DNA from 4 places in the Arthrobacter sp. Soil761 genome. Region 4 is predicted to be linked to each of the others. Evidence: predicted binding sites of a transcription regulator. Region 4 holds the regulator's gene; each other region holds the start of a gene.
The links. Region 4 encodes HrcA, which represses chaperone genes, less so after heat shock. Its sites were predicted from a motif close to TTNGCACTCGNNNNNNNCGAGTGCNAA; they were not measured.

Region 1 (3,328 bases), on a different contig from region 4:
TGGAGTGAATGGGCCGTGGCCGGGATAATCTTCACCCTAGGCATTCATCACGGCACGCATCTTCCGCGGCGTAGGGACGGGCAGCACATTGGCACAGAAATCAGCAGGTTCCGCAGTCTCTGAACGGAAAGCGGGAAGGTGGCACGCCTTCCACGAGAAGTTCGTGGTGGAGGAACGCTACGTGGACCCTGCCGACCGGCGGGGCCTGTACCGCGCGTCGATCATCCTGGCCGTCGTGGGGCTGGCACTCTTCATTGCCACCCTGGTCAGCGTGGTGCAGGCCGACGGCCTTTCCGTTGCCGACGCTCCCGTGCATGACTGGCTGCTGACCACCCGTTCAGCGGCCGTCACTGCCATCATGATCTTCCTGGCGGTGATTTTCGGCCCCATCGCGCTGCCCATCATCGTGCTGGTGGTGATCCTTGTCTGGGGATTCGCAGCCAAGCACGCCTGGCGCCCCATCCTGCTCGCCTCCGCGATGCTGACCGGAGTGATCATCTCGCAGATCATCCTCCACATCGTCCAGCGCTCCCGGCCCCCCCTGGACCAGATGCTGTTCGGCGCGGACCAGACCTTCTCGTTCCCGTCCGGGCACGTCCTGGGGGCCTGCGACTTCCTGCTGGTGGGCGCCTACCTGATTTTCTCCCGGCGCCGGAACCCGCGTGCCGCGGTGTTCGGCTTCATCGGGGCCGGGATCGGCATCATCCTCGCTATCGCCAGCCGGTTGTACCTTGGCTACCACTGGCCCACGGATGCGTTGGCGTCGTTCGCGCTCTCGCTGCTCATCCTCTCCGGGGTCATCACGCTTGACACGTGGCGGACGGCCAGGATTCCGGGGGAACCGATCACCGGAGAGCTGTCAAGGGCCGAATCCACCGGAGAGTAGGAACTTACCGGGAGCAGTCCGGGAACCGGATCCCGCTTCCTGGGCCGCTTCCTGGCCCCCTCTTATTGCGGCCGCGATTTTGCCCGCTTGAGTGCCCGGTGCAGCTTCACGTTGGCTGCCTCCAGCTCCAATACCTTCGCAACGCCCGCCAGGTTCAACCCCTCCTGCAGGAGTTCGCCGATCCGCAGCAGTACGGCGATATCGTCGTCGCTGTACTGCCGCGTGCCGCCCGCCGTCCGCGAGGGCGTCAACAGTCCCTTGGTTTCGTACAGCCTGATGTTCTGCTGTCCGGTTCCCGTGAGCTCCGCCGCCACCGAGATGGCGTACAGGGCCCGTGAACCGGGGGAGCGGCCAGCCCGACCTGCTTCAGGATCTGCCATTCTTTCTCCCAAAAATCGCTTCCGCTGGTACCTTGCTTCAGTTTTGCACGAGTGCTATAAAAAATCTATATCCACCACCATAGATTAAAGGAGATGGTGGGTAGCTGCAGATCCAGCACCTGGAAGCTAAAGGAGTGGGAAATGATGTTGATGCGTACGGACCCGTTCCGTGAGCTGGACCGGCTCACGCAGCAGGTCTTTGGAACCTCCGCCCGCCCGGCAGCCATGCCCATGGACGCGTGGCAGGAAGACGGGGAATTCGTGGTGGCGTTCGACCTTCCCGGTGTGAACGTGGATTCCCTGGACCTGAACGTTGAGCGGAACGTCCTGACCGTCCGGGCGGAGCGCAAGGACCCCACGCAGCCCAACGTGGAGCTCGTGGCCTCTGAGCGTCCCCGGGGCGTGTTCAGCCGCCAGTTGATCCTGGGTGACACCCTGGACACCGAGCACATCAAGGCCAGCTATGACCGGGGTGTCCTGACCCTGCGGATTCCGGTTGCCGAGCAGGCCAAGCCGCGCAAGATCGAGATCCAGACCCAGCAGGGCGAGAAACACCAGATCGGCAGCTAGGACCATGCTTTCGTGCCGGCGCCCTTGACCCTCCGGGCGGGGCGCCGGCGAAACAGGAGGCAGGATGACTGATCTCCCCGACTACTACGCCATCCTGGGCGTAGGCCGGGACGCCGGCCGCCAGGAAATCTCGCATGCCTACCGCGCCCTCATGCGCACCCACCATCCGGATATGGACGGCGGGCGGGCTTACGAAGGCATGGAGACCAAGGGGGATACGACGGCGGAGAAGGGCAACACTGCACAGGGGGAGGAACTTCTCCGGATCATGCAGGCGTTTAACGTGCTGCGTGACCCCGGGCGCCGCGCCGACTACGACAGGAAGCTGGCGGCAGCTGCGCCCACCATCATTCCGGTCCGGAAAGTCCGCAGCCGTGGCGGGCAGTCCGGACCTCCCATCCGCGTCACCCCGGTGCGGTGGGAAAGCGGGCCCTGGTCCTGATCCAGGCCCTGGGCCATTGATCCAAGGAGGCGGAAAACTGCATGGGCGACTGGCGGCGCTACGATTCACACCTCATTCCTGCATTCTTCGAACGCTTTGAGCAGCGGTGGGGCGAGGGAACCGCGCCCTTCCTGGACCCGGAGGCGCACGAACAGCCTCTGCCGCGGGCACAGTGGATCAACCCCACCACGGGTGCCGCGCTGGCGGTGGTTCCGGTATGGACCGCCGATGAGAGGCAGCAGCGTTCCTTCGGCGTGTTCTACCTCCCGCCGGGCGGGGACATCTGGGTCCTGCGGCCCGGGTACACCGGCTACCTGGAGCCGTCCGACGACGACACGGACCACCTGGTGACGCTCCGGAATGATGCCTTCCGCAAGGCAGTGGCGCACGCCAAGGAGTTCCTGTTCGGCACCCAGTAGTTGCCGGCGCCGGGAGCGGAGTTGCTGCTCGTCAGCCGACCTCCGCTGTGACATTCTGGGACGTACCCTAACTACCGTGACCAAAGGCTGGACCCCAATGCACATCACCGCCAAGGACCTCGCAGCGCTCATCCCCCCGGGGTTCACGCTTGGCGTCGCAACCGCAGCATTCCAGATCGAAGGGGCGCTGGACGAGGATGGACGGGGACCGGCGGGCTGGGACAGGTTCGCTGCCCGGCCCGGTGCCATCGTTGAGGACCACAGCCCGGTGGTGGCCACGGACCACTACCACCGGATGCCGCAGGACGTGGCCCTCCTGAAGCAGCTCGGCGTTGACTCCTACCGGTTCTCCTTCTCCTGGCCGCGCATCCAGCCGGGCGGCACCGGCCCGGCCAACCGCGCAGGCATGGCGTTCTATGACCGGCTCCTGGACGAGCTCCTGGCCAACGGAATCTCGCCCATGGCCACCATCTACCATTGGGATACGCCCCTGGAACTGGATGAGGCCGGCGGCTGGATGAACCGGGACACCGCCTACCGGCTGGGGGAGTACGCGGCGCTCGTGGCGGACGCCTTCGGTGACAGGGTGGCCCGGTGGGTCACCATCAACGAGCCGGCAACGGTGAGCGCC
Region 2 (3,328 bases), on a different contig from region 4:
GCGCTTCCTCGGGTGACGGCTTTTCCACCAGCCGGTTGACGCGGACGTAGTCTTCGCCGTCGATGTCCTGGATGTCCGCACAGCCGTAGGCGCTGATCTCCGACGGCTCCACTTCAATCAGGGCGACGACGGACCCGCCGGTTTTGGCCTGGACGTCAATCATCGTGCTGAGCAGTTCGTCGCGGGCGTCAATCAGGTCATCTCCCAGCAGGACAGCGAAGGCTTCGTCACCCACGTGCTGTTTTGCGCGGAGCACCGCATGGCCCAGGCCGTGGGGGTCGCCCTGCCGGACGTAGTGGATGTCACCCAACTGGCTGGCCGCCTGGATGGACGCCAGCTTCTCCGTGTCCCCTTTGTCCTCGAGCGTTGACTCAAGGGACGGCACGCGGTCGAAGTGGTCTTCCAGGGCCCGCTTGTTGCGGCCCGTAATCATCAGGATGTCGTGGAGGCCCACGTGGACGGCTTCCTCCACCACATACTGGATGGCAGGCTTGTCCACGACGGGGAGCATTTCCTTGGGCATCGCCTTGGTGGCTGGCAGGAACCTGGTGCCCAGGCCCGCGGCGGGAATGACGGCTTTGCGGACTCTGGGGTTACTGGTGTTCACCGGTCTAATCTAACGTCAGCGTCAAGCATTTGAGTAACCACCGGAGCGGCAAGCCCGTGCCGGTGCGGGAAGAACCTCCCAATACGGGGCATTGCAGGAAGGACACCATGCTGCAGGAGACCAACGCAGTCAAGGACGGCATCAGGGCCGCCCACCGCCGGCGGCGGGCAGCGCTGACGCCGGCGCAGCTCGAAGCTGCCGGCGCGGCCCTGGCCGTCCATGGGGAAGCATGGGCGGGGGCGGTCACAGGGAAGCACGCCTCGATAGCCTGCGTGTACCTTGGCGTGGGACACGAACCGCCCACCCTGCCCCTGATCAACGCCCTGCATCGCAGCGGCCATCAGGTACTGCTTCCGGTGTGCGAGGAAGGCCGCGAATTGAGCTGGGTGTTCTGGACGCCGGAGACCAGCTTCGAGCGCAGCAAATATGCACCAATCCTGGAGCCCACGGGGCACCGTCACGGGCCGGAAACGGCCGGTGCCGCAGCGGTGCTCTTTATTCCGGCCACCGCAGTGGACCTCGCCGGCAACAGGATCGGGCAGGGCGGAGGCTACTACGACAAATTCCTGGGGCACCTGGCTACGGCAGGGAAGGAAATTCCCCTGGCCGCTGTTATCTACGATGACGAATTGCTGCCCGCCGGCCGGATACCGGCCGAGAAGTTCGACCGACCGGTCCCGGCCGTCCTGGCCCCGTCCGGATACCGGCCATTGGCGGGCAACGCCTGAGCCCGTCCATTCGGGCACAGTGATAGAATTAGCACTCAGGCCCTGCGACTGCTAACGGTTTACCCGGTGGCAGCACGGGACCTCTCGTTTGCCCAAGAGGAGGAGCACCAGTGCCAACATATGCTTACGCCTGCAAGGATTGCGGCCACGCCTTCGACATTGTCCAGTCGTTCTCGGACAGCAGCCTGACGTCCTGCCCGGAATGCGAGGGCACGTTGCGCAAGAAGTTCAACAGCGTCGGTGTCGTCTTCAAGGGCTCGGGTTTCTACCGCACGGATTCCCGCGATTCCAAGGGCAGCTCCGTCTCCCCCGCACCCGCAGCGACGCCCGCTGCCACCCCCGCCGCGCCGGCGCCGGCAGCAGCTGCCGCCAGCTAAGCAGCCCGGGACTTTACGACGGCGGCCGGACGCTTCCTGCGTCCGGCCGCCTTTGTCCACATAGCCGCCGTCCGGGCTCCCGTGCCGCTTTGGCGTCACCTAGCGTGGGCGCATGCCAGTACTCTTCCGACGTCGCCGCGACGGTCTCCGGTTCCCCGGCCATGTCCATGCTGCAGGTGCCCGTAACATCCCCCGCCGCCCCGGACGGCGTCCCCTGCACTCGCGGTTTGCCGGCTGGCTCAGCCGCAACCGAGGCCTCGTAGCGGCCCTGCTCTTGTGCGCAGCTGCAGCAATCGCTGTCCAGCAACTCACTCCCGCCCCGCTCACCACCGTCACGGCGCTGTCCGCTGCCCGGGACCTGCCCGCGGGAACAACGGTAACGGCAGCAGACCTGGCCCAGGTCCAGGTGCCGCCCGGGATGGTGACCGACGGCTTCCTCCGGGATGGATCCGCAACCGCAGGCAAGCAGCTCGCAGCGCCGCTGCGGAAGGGCCAGCTCCTCACCGACGCCCAGCTGCTGGGCCCCGGGCTCCTGGCAGGGACGCCCCCCGGTTCGGCCGCGGTTCCCCTGCGGATGGCGGATGCCTCATCCATCCAGCTGGTCTCCCCCGGCCAGCTGGTCAACATTGTGCTGACATCAGCCAACGGGTTCGACCAGAAGGGTCCCTCTGAGGTCCTGGCGTCTGCCGTCCCGGTGCTGTGGACCTCGAACAACGGCGGCCAAGGGGGTCAATGGCTCGGCACCACCGAGACCGATGGACTGATCGTGGTGGCAGCCACCGCCGAACAATCACTGCGCCTGGCCGGCGCCTCCACCCAGGGCAGGCTGTTCTTCGTCCTGGTCGGGCCGCCCTGACCTCAAGCGTGGCCCGGATGATGTGGGTCAGCCCCAGTGCGGCGGTTTCTGTTCCTTCAACCAGGTATCGTGATCGTCCTCCCGGTCACCCCAGCTGCGGGCGTCGTCTTCCGCCGCCTTGCTCGGGAGGATCTCGTCGGTGCCCCCCGCTGCCGGCCGCGCCCCCGGAGAAGGCACCGGCGCTGCGGAATCCGCGGGAGCGGCACCGCGGTCAGTTCCGGCTGCGGCCCCGCTCCTGTTCAAGCCGCCGTTCTTATCCAGGTCGTCGTTCCTGTTCGAGCCGCCGTTCTTATCCAGGTCGTCGTTCCTGTTCAGGTCGTTCGTGTTCCGGGTGTTGTTCTCGTTCTGGCGCATGTCTTCCTCGGGCCTGTCTTTCCCAGGCCGGTCTTCTCTCGTCGTGGCACCCGCTTCCCTTGTCCCCTGGGCGCGCCGGCCTTGGCTGACAGCCTCGGAAGGCAGGTAGGAAACACCGGCAGCAGGCGCCCCATCAATTCCGTGAAGTGCGTGGTTGAAGTCATCGTCCAGGAATCCTGTGCTGGACGTGGTCCGGCCCGGAAGCACCATCTTCTCAAGTCCCAGGTAACCGGCGATGCGGTCCGCGCAGGACGAGGGGTCCGTGAAGACCTCGATGGTCCACAGGGGCATGTACCGCCATCCCAGGCGTTCCAGCAGTTGCGGCCGCAGCCTGCTGCGCTCACGCACGCTCATGGTGCGGTACTGGGCCGTGCCGTCGGATTCGATGGCCACGGGCCGCGGGAGG
Region 3 (3,328 bases), on a different contig from region 4:
CCGATTCCAGCCACGCGGCCGCCGCCGTGGACATCCTGTCCCACGCACGCATACCCCTCATCTCGCCGGCCAACACCGCTGCCGCCCTCTCCGGGATCGCCAGCGGAGGCTACTACTTCCGCACGGCCGCGGCCGACGTCGCGCAAGGTCCTGTGCTGGCCAAACTCGCCAAGGACGCCGGGGCCGCCAGCATCACCGTGGTGTACCAGGAAGGTGCCTACGGCAAGGACCTGTCGGCTGCCGTCACGAAAGCCGCGCAACAGTCCGGCCTGACGGTCCTGCCCGGAGCCGCCTTCAAGCCCGGCGCCGCCGCCGAAGCCGCACGCTCCGCAGCCAAGGCCAGCCCTGACGCCGTGGTCCTGGTTGCCCGGGAAGGGGCGCAGGGCGCGTTGGCCGAGCTGAACAACTCCGGCCTCAGGGGTTCAAAAGTTCTCCTCAGCGATGGCGCCTTTGCCCGCTACGGATCAGGGCTCGCCTCCCGGGCCCTGGACGGCGCCCGCGCCGTCGTCCCGGGCCAACTGCCCACCGCCGCCTTCCAGGGAAAGCTCCTGGCCGTTGATCCTTCCCTGAAGGACGTCTCGTATGCTGCTGAAACCTACGATGCCGTGACCCTGGCGGCCCTGGCGGCGGCAAGGGCCCAGGACGATGCCGGACGCTCCATCGCCGCCAACCTGGTTCCGGTTTCGGGTGGCGCCGCATCAGGCAGGACCACATCCCAGGGGATGCCCTCCGCAGGGACGCCTGCCCCGGGGGCAACGGCCCCGCCCGCCCCGTGCCTGACGTACAAGGAGTGCCTGGGCGGCCTTGCTGCCAATCCGGACATCAATTACGACGGCGAGTCAGGACCGGTTGCCTTCGACGCCAACGGAGATATCACCACCGCCGTTTTCTCCGTATTCACCTACGGCCCCGAGAACAACCCCACCCCCACCGGCCGGGAGACGGCCGGACATTCAAGCTGATCGCCCTGGGCGAAGCCGCTGCCCCTACCCGCCCGTCCGGCGTCTTTTCGCTTGCACTCTCACCTGGGGAGTGCTAATTATTGAGTTAGCACTCTGACGTACCGACTGCTAAAGCAAAGCCTGGTTCCGGCCGGCGGCGCGGGGCACCGGACGAGGAGCGAAAGAAACACCTCACTTCAGTGAGATCCCCTCCCGGAGGCATACAGAGGCCGCCGTCAAAGGATCGTCCGTCGCGGGCACTGCAGCGAAGGTTCATTCTTAACGACTGTCCCGAAAGGACTACTGCCGTTATGGCCAAGATCATTGCATTTGATGAAGAGGCACGCCGCGGCCTTGAGCGTGGCCTGAACACCCTCGCCGACGCCGTTAAGGTCACCCTCGGCCCGCGTGGACGCAACGTCGTCCTCGAAAAGAAGTGGGGCGCCCCCACGATCACCAACGATGGTGTTTCCATCGCCAAGGAGATCGAGCTGGACGATCCTTACGAGAAGATCGGCGCTGAGCTGGTCAAGGAAGTTGCCAAGAAGACCGACGATGTTGCCGGCGACGGCACCACCACGGCCACCGTCCTGGCACAGGCCCTGGTCAAGGAAGGCCTGCGCAACGTTGCCGCCGGCGCCGACCCGCTGTCCCTCAAGCGCGGCATCGAGAAGGCCGTCGAGGCTGTCACCCGCGAACTCCTGGCTTCCGCCAAGGAAATCGAAACCAAGGAAGAGATCGCGGCCACCGCCTCCATCTCCGCCGGTGACGACGAAATCGGTGCCCTCATCGCCGAAGCCCTGGACAAGGTGGGCAAGGAAGGCGTTATCACGGTCGAGGAGTCCAACACCTTCGGCCTGGAGCTCGAGCTCACCGAAGGCATGCGCTTCGACAAGGGCTACATCTCCGCCTACTTCGTCACGGACGCCGAGCGCCAGGAAACGGTCCTTGAGGATCCGTACATCCTGATCGTCAACTCCAAGATCTCCAACGTCAAGGAACTGGTTGCTGTCCTGGAAAAGGTCATGCAGTCCAACAAGCCGCTGCTGATCATTGCCGAGGACATCGAGGGCGAGGCCCTGGCCACCCTGATCGTCAACAAGATCCGTGGCACCTTCAAGTCTGTCGCCGTCAAGGCTCCGGGCTTCGGCGACCGCCGCAAGGCCCAGCTGGCCGACATCGCCGTCCTCACCGGCGGCCAGGTCATCTCCGAAGAGGTTGGACTCAAGCTGGAGAACGCCGGCCTGGAACTCCTGGGCCAGGCCCGCAAGGTTGTTGTCACCAAGGACGAGACCACCATCGTTGAAGGTGCCGGCGACGCCGACCAGATCGCCGGCCGCGTTTCCCAGATCCGCGCCGAGATTGAGAATTCGGACTCCGACTACGACCGCGAGAAGCTGCAGGAGCGGCTGGCCAAGCTGGCCGGCGGCGTTGCAGTCATCAAGGCCGGTGCCGCCACCGAGGTTGAGCTCAAGGAGCGCAAGCACCGCATCGAGGACGCAGTCCGCAACGCCAAGGCTGCAGTTGAAGAAGGCATCGTGGCCGGTGGCGGCGTGGCCCTCATCCAGGCCGGTGCCAAGGCATTCGCCAACCTGCAGCTCTCCGGCGACGAAGCAACCGGCGCCAACATCGTCCGCGTTGCCATCGACGCCCCGCTGAAGCAGATCGCCTTCAACGCCGGCCTCGAGCCGGGCGTCGTGGTGGACAAGGTCCGCGGCCTGCCCGCAGGCCACGGCCTGAACGCAGCCACCGGCGAATACGTCGACCTGCTGGCTGCCGGCGTCAACGACCCCGTCAAGGTAACCCGCTCTGCCCTGCAGAACGCGGCTTCCATCGCTGGCCTGTTCCTCACCACCGAAGCAGTGGTGGCTGACAAGCCGGAGAAGAACGCCGCCCCCGCAGGCGGAGACGACATGGGCGGCATGGGAGGCATGGGCGGCTTCTAAGCCCTCCTGCCGGGACCTCTCCCGCCAACCGCAAAGTGCGGCCCCCTCGTTTGCGAGGGGGCCGCACTTTTGTGCCGGAGGTTTTGTTCCCGGCCACGGATGCGGCCTGTGCCGGCTTGGCCGCCCGGACAAGGAGCTGTGGGAGGGGAGTTACTTCCGGGCCGAATCCAGCATCCCCTGGACTTCCTTCTTGAAGGCTTCCGCCGCGGCCTGCGGGGTCATCCGGTCGTACAGCACTTCATCCGTGTACCTCCTGATGACGTTCTGGACGCTCCCTGCACCCACGGGCGGGACAGGCGGTGCGTCCTTGATGTCCGGGGCTATGTCCTTCAGGAATCCAACCACGGTGGTGTCAGCCGGCTTAAGCTGCGGGGTGATGCCCGAAACGATGTCCGGATTGGTGGGGACGCCCCTGTCGGTCATCAGGATGGCACCCGCCTC
Region 4 (3,328 bases):
TGGCAATGACCGCGAAGATGTTCCCGACGTAGGGGACGAACACCAGGATGTTGGCCAGCACCGCGGCGATGGTGGGCGGCAGGCTGAAGTTCAGCGCTTCCTTGGATTCCTGGGCGGTAAATGGCCCGCGGTCACGGAAGATCAAGTAGATCAGCAGCGAGGGGACGCACCCCAGGATCCCGCCGAAGTGCGCCAGCGTCGCCCACTGGCGGTCTTCGCTGGCCGTAAGCGGCAGGGCGTTGGCGGGGACGCCATGGTACTCGGAACGGCCCTGGCCGTCCCTGTGATCACGTGCGTTTTCTGCCACAGTCTGTTCCTTCGAAGGTGCAAGTGGTGCTGACTACAATTCCGGCGCGGTGCGCAGTGCCTCAGGAAACAAGGAACCGCACTACCAAGAATACTGGTTCCCGGGACGCCGTCCGCCCTTCACGGCACGGTCAGGAAATCGATGACTTCCTCGACCCTGCCCAGCAGCGACGCTTCGAGGTCCGCGTACGTGCGCACGGCGCCCAGCAGCTTCTGCCATCCCAGGCCGACATCTTCCTTGGTGGCGTGGGGCCAGCCGAAGGCTTTCAGGATCCCCGTCTTCCAGTCCTGCCCGCGGGGCACGGCCGGCCATTTGTCGATGCCAAGGACAGCGGGCCGGATCGCCTGCCAGACGTCCACGTAGGGGTGACCGACGATCAGGACGTTGCCTGCGGCGCCCGGGGAGGCCATGACGGCATCCGCGATGCGGGACTCCTTGGAGTCAGGAACCAGGTGGTCCACCAGGACGCCAAGACGGCGGCCAGGCCCCGGCCTGAAGTCCGCGACGGCTGCGGCAAGGTCGTCAATGCCGTGCAGGGGCTCGACGACGATGCCCTCCACCCGGAGGTCGTCTCCCCAGACCTTTTCCACCAGTTCGGCGTCGTGCTTGCCTTCCACCCAGATCCGGCTGGCCTTGGCCACCTGGGCGCGTTGTCCGGCGACCCGAACGGACCCCGAGGCCGTCCTGCCCGCCGCGGGACCGGCAGCGGCCGGCCGGGGGGCGGGTGGCATCAGCCGGATCGGCCGGCCCTCCAGGAGGAAGCCGAACCCAAGGCGGAAGGAACGCGATTTTCCCCTGCGGTCCTCCAGCGCCACCACATGCATGCCGCCGGATTTCTCCACCCGGGTCACGGCACCCACCCAGCCCGACTGCACTTCCTCGAGCACCATGCCGCGCTCCACGGGGACCTCAGGCAGTTCCGTCCGTGCGGGAGCGGATATGCCGCGTGGGCCCCAGTTCCGGTAATCCATGGATTTGATCCGCCTAGCGCTAGTGTTCAACTCCGCAATTTCGCCCGGAGCGGTACCAATGCTAACAACGGGCCGAGGCATAATAGACTGTTAGCACTTAGGCATGTCGAGTGCTAACCCTGGGTTGCATCGGGAGGGGCATGCGCCCCGAACCATGGATGGAGGTGGAGAGTGAGCGAGCCACGCAAGCTGGAAGTACTGCGGGCCATCGTGGAGGACTACGTCCACTCCCGCGAGCCGGTTGGGTCCAAGGCCCTGGTGGAGCGGCATCATCTTGGTGTTTCCAGCGCCACCATCCGCAATGACATGGCCGCACTGGAGGACGAGGGGCTGATCACCGCCCCGCACACCAGTGCCGGCCGGATTCCCACGGACAAGGGCTACCGGCTCTTTGTGGACCAAATCTCGGCTGTCAAGCCGCTCTCGGCCGCCGAACGCCGCGCCATCCAGTCCCTGCTCGAAGGCGCGGACGACCTCGACGACGTGCTGGAGAGGACCGTCCGGCTGCTGTCGCAGCTGACCAACCAGGTTGCCGTGGTGCAGTATCCGCACCTGAGCAGGGCACTGGTCCGGCACATCGAATTCGTCCTGCTCGCCCCGCGCAAGGTCCTCGTCGTCCTGATCGCCAACAGCGGCAAGGTGGAGCAGCGGGTGATCGACGTCGGGCAGGACCTTGGCGACGACGCACTGGCTGAACTGCGCACCCGGTTCCTCGGTGCACTGGGCGGAACACCGCTGCGCCAACTGGCCCAGGCGCTGCCCGCCGTCGTCGCCGCCACCCCGCACCCGCAGCGGCAGGCGGCACACGCATTGGCGCTCGGGCTGGAGGGCCTGGCGCAAAACAGCCGGGAGGACCGGATGGTCATGGCCGGCACCGCCAACCTGGCCAGGTCCAACGTCGACTTCCCCCTCAGCATCGGCCCGGTGCTCGAGGCGCTGGAGGAACAGGTGGTGATGCTGCGGCTGTTGAGCGAAATGGCCCAGGACCACCGCGGCGTCGCTGTCAGCATCGGACGGGAGAACCCGTACGACGGCCTTGCCGAGGCCTCCGTGGTGGCCACTGCCTACCGTCCGGACAGCTCGGCGAAAGTAGGCATCCTCGGGCCCACCCGGATGGATTACCCCACCACCATGGCCGCCGTCAGGGCAGTGGCGCGCTACCTTTCCAGGATTTTGGGGCCCTGACTCTTGGCCGCCGGAGCGCGCTTCGGCCGGAAAGCAAGAGCTGGGCCGCCCAACTGAACGCAGTACAACAAGGAAGAGATACGAACTTTGAGCAGCCACTATGACGTCCTTGGAGTCTCACCCGAAGCGACGGGTGAAGAAATCAAAAAGGCCTACCGCAAGCTGGCCCGCACCCTACACCCGGACGTAAACCCCGGTGCGGACGCATCGGAACGGTTCAAGGCAGTAACTCACGCCTACGAGGTGCTTTCGGACCCCCAGAAGCGCCGGATCTACGACACCACCGGCAATGAGAACGGCACCGACAACGGTTTCGGCGGCGCAGGCTACGCGGGCCAGGGCTTCGCGTTCCAGGACATTTTCGACACCTTCTTCGGCGCCGGCGGCACGTCCGGTCCCGCTTCCCGTGTCCGCCGCGGCCAGGATGCCCTGATCAGCGTACGGATCGACCTCCGCGACGCCGTATTCGGCGTGAACAAGAAACTCGAAGTGGACACCGCCGTGGTCTGCCCCACCTGTGACGGATCCTGTTGCCGCCCCGGCACCCATCCGGAACGCTGCGACATCTGCGGCGGCAGCGGACAGGTCCAGCGGGCCGTCCGCTCCATCCTCGGCCAGGTCATGACGGCCGCCCCCTGCGGCACCTGCGAAGGTTTCGGCACCGTCATCAAGGATCCCTGCAACGAGTGCAGCGGCCAGGGCCGTATCCGCAGCCGCCGGTCGCTGACCATCAAGGTCCCTGCCGGTGTGGCCACCGGAACCCGGATCCAGCTCTCCGGCCAGGGCGAGGCCGGCCCCGCGGGCGGTCCGGCCGGCGACCTGTACGTGGAGATCCGCGTCAACAATGACGCCACCTACGTGCGGG

Region 1: a site for HrcA is predicted at 1,298-1,324, ahead of ASG79_RS12270 (Hsp20/alpha crystallin family protein). Genes of this name have one in related genera too.
Region 2: a site for HrcA is predicted at 1,364-1,390, ahead of ASG79_RS22010 (FmdB family zinc ribbon protein). Genes of this name have one in related genera too.
Region 3: a site for HrcA is predicted at 1,048-1,074, ahead of groL (chaperonin GroEL). Genes of this name have one in related genera too.

What each region holds. Positions count from the first base shown of each region.
Region 1 covers NZ_LMSF01000023.1:33,546-36,873, reverse strand. The annotation lists gene ASG79_RS12280 (phosphatase PAP2 family protein) at 89-886, shown strand; gene ASG79_RS12275 (MerR family transcriptional regulator) at 949-1,266, opposite strand; gene ASG79_RS12270 (Hsp20/alpha crystallin family protein) at 1,411-1,836, shown strand; gene ASG79_RS12265 (J domain-containing protein) at 1,901-2,278, shown strand; gene ASG79_RS12260 (hypothetical protein) at 2,320-2,697, shown strand; gene ASG79_RS12255 (glycoside hydrolase family 1 protein) at 2,795-3,328, shown strand, end outside.
Region 2 covers NZ_LMSF01000032.1:106,691-110,018, forward strand. The annotation lists gene galU (UTP--glucose-1-phosphate uridylyltransferase GalU) at 1-607, opposite strand, end outside; gene ASG79_RS22005 (5-formyltetrahydrofolate cyclo-ligase) at 715-1,335, shown strand; gene ASG79_RS22010 (FmdB family zinc ribbon protein) at 1,446-1,712, shown strand; gene ASG79_RS22015 (Flp pilus assembly protein CpaB) at 1,825-2,568, shown strand; gene ASG79_RS22020 (DUF4011 domain-containing protein) at 2,596-3,328, opposite strand, start outside.
Region 3 covers NZ_LMSF01000005.1:99,522-102,849, reverse strand. The annotation lists gene ASG79_RS05685 (ABC transporter substrate-binding protein) at 1-962, shown strand, start outside; gene groL (chaperonin GroEL) at 1,253-2,887, shown strand; gene ASG79_RS05675 (ABC transporter substrate-binding protein) at 3,038-3,328, opposite strand, start outside.
Region 4 covers NZ_LMSF01000012.1:305,516-308,843, reverse strand. The annotation lists gene ASG79_RS09560 (DUF4870 domain-containing protein) at 1-307, opposite strand, end outside; gene ASG79_RS09555 (DUF3097 domain-containing protein) at 427-1,278, opposite strand; gene hrcA (heat-inducible transcriptional repressor HrcA) at 1,450-2,463, shown strand; gene dnaJ (molecular chaperone DnaJ) at 2,551-3,328, shown strand, end outside.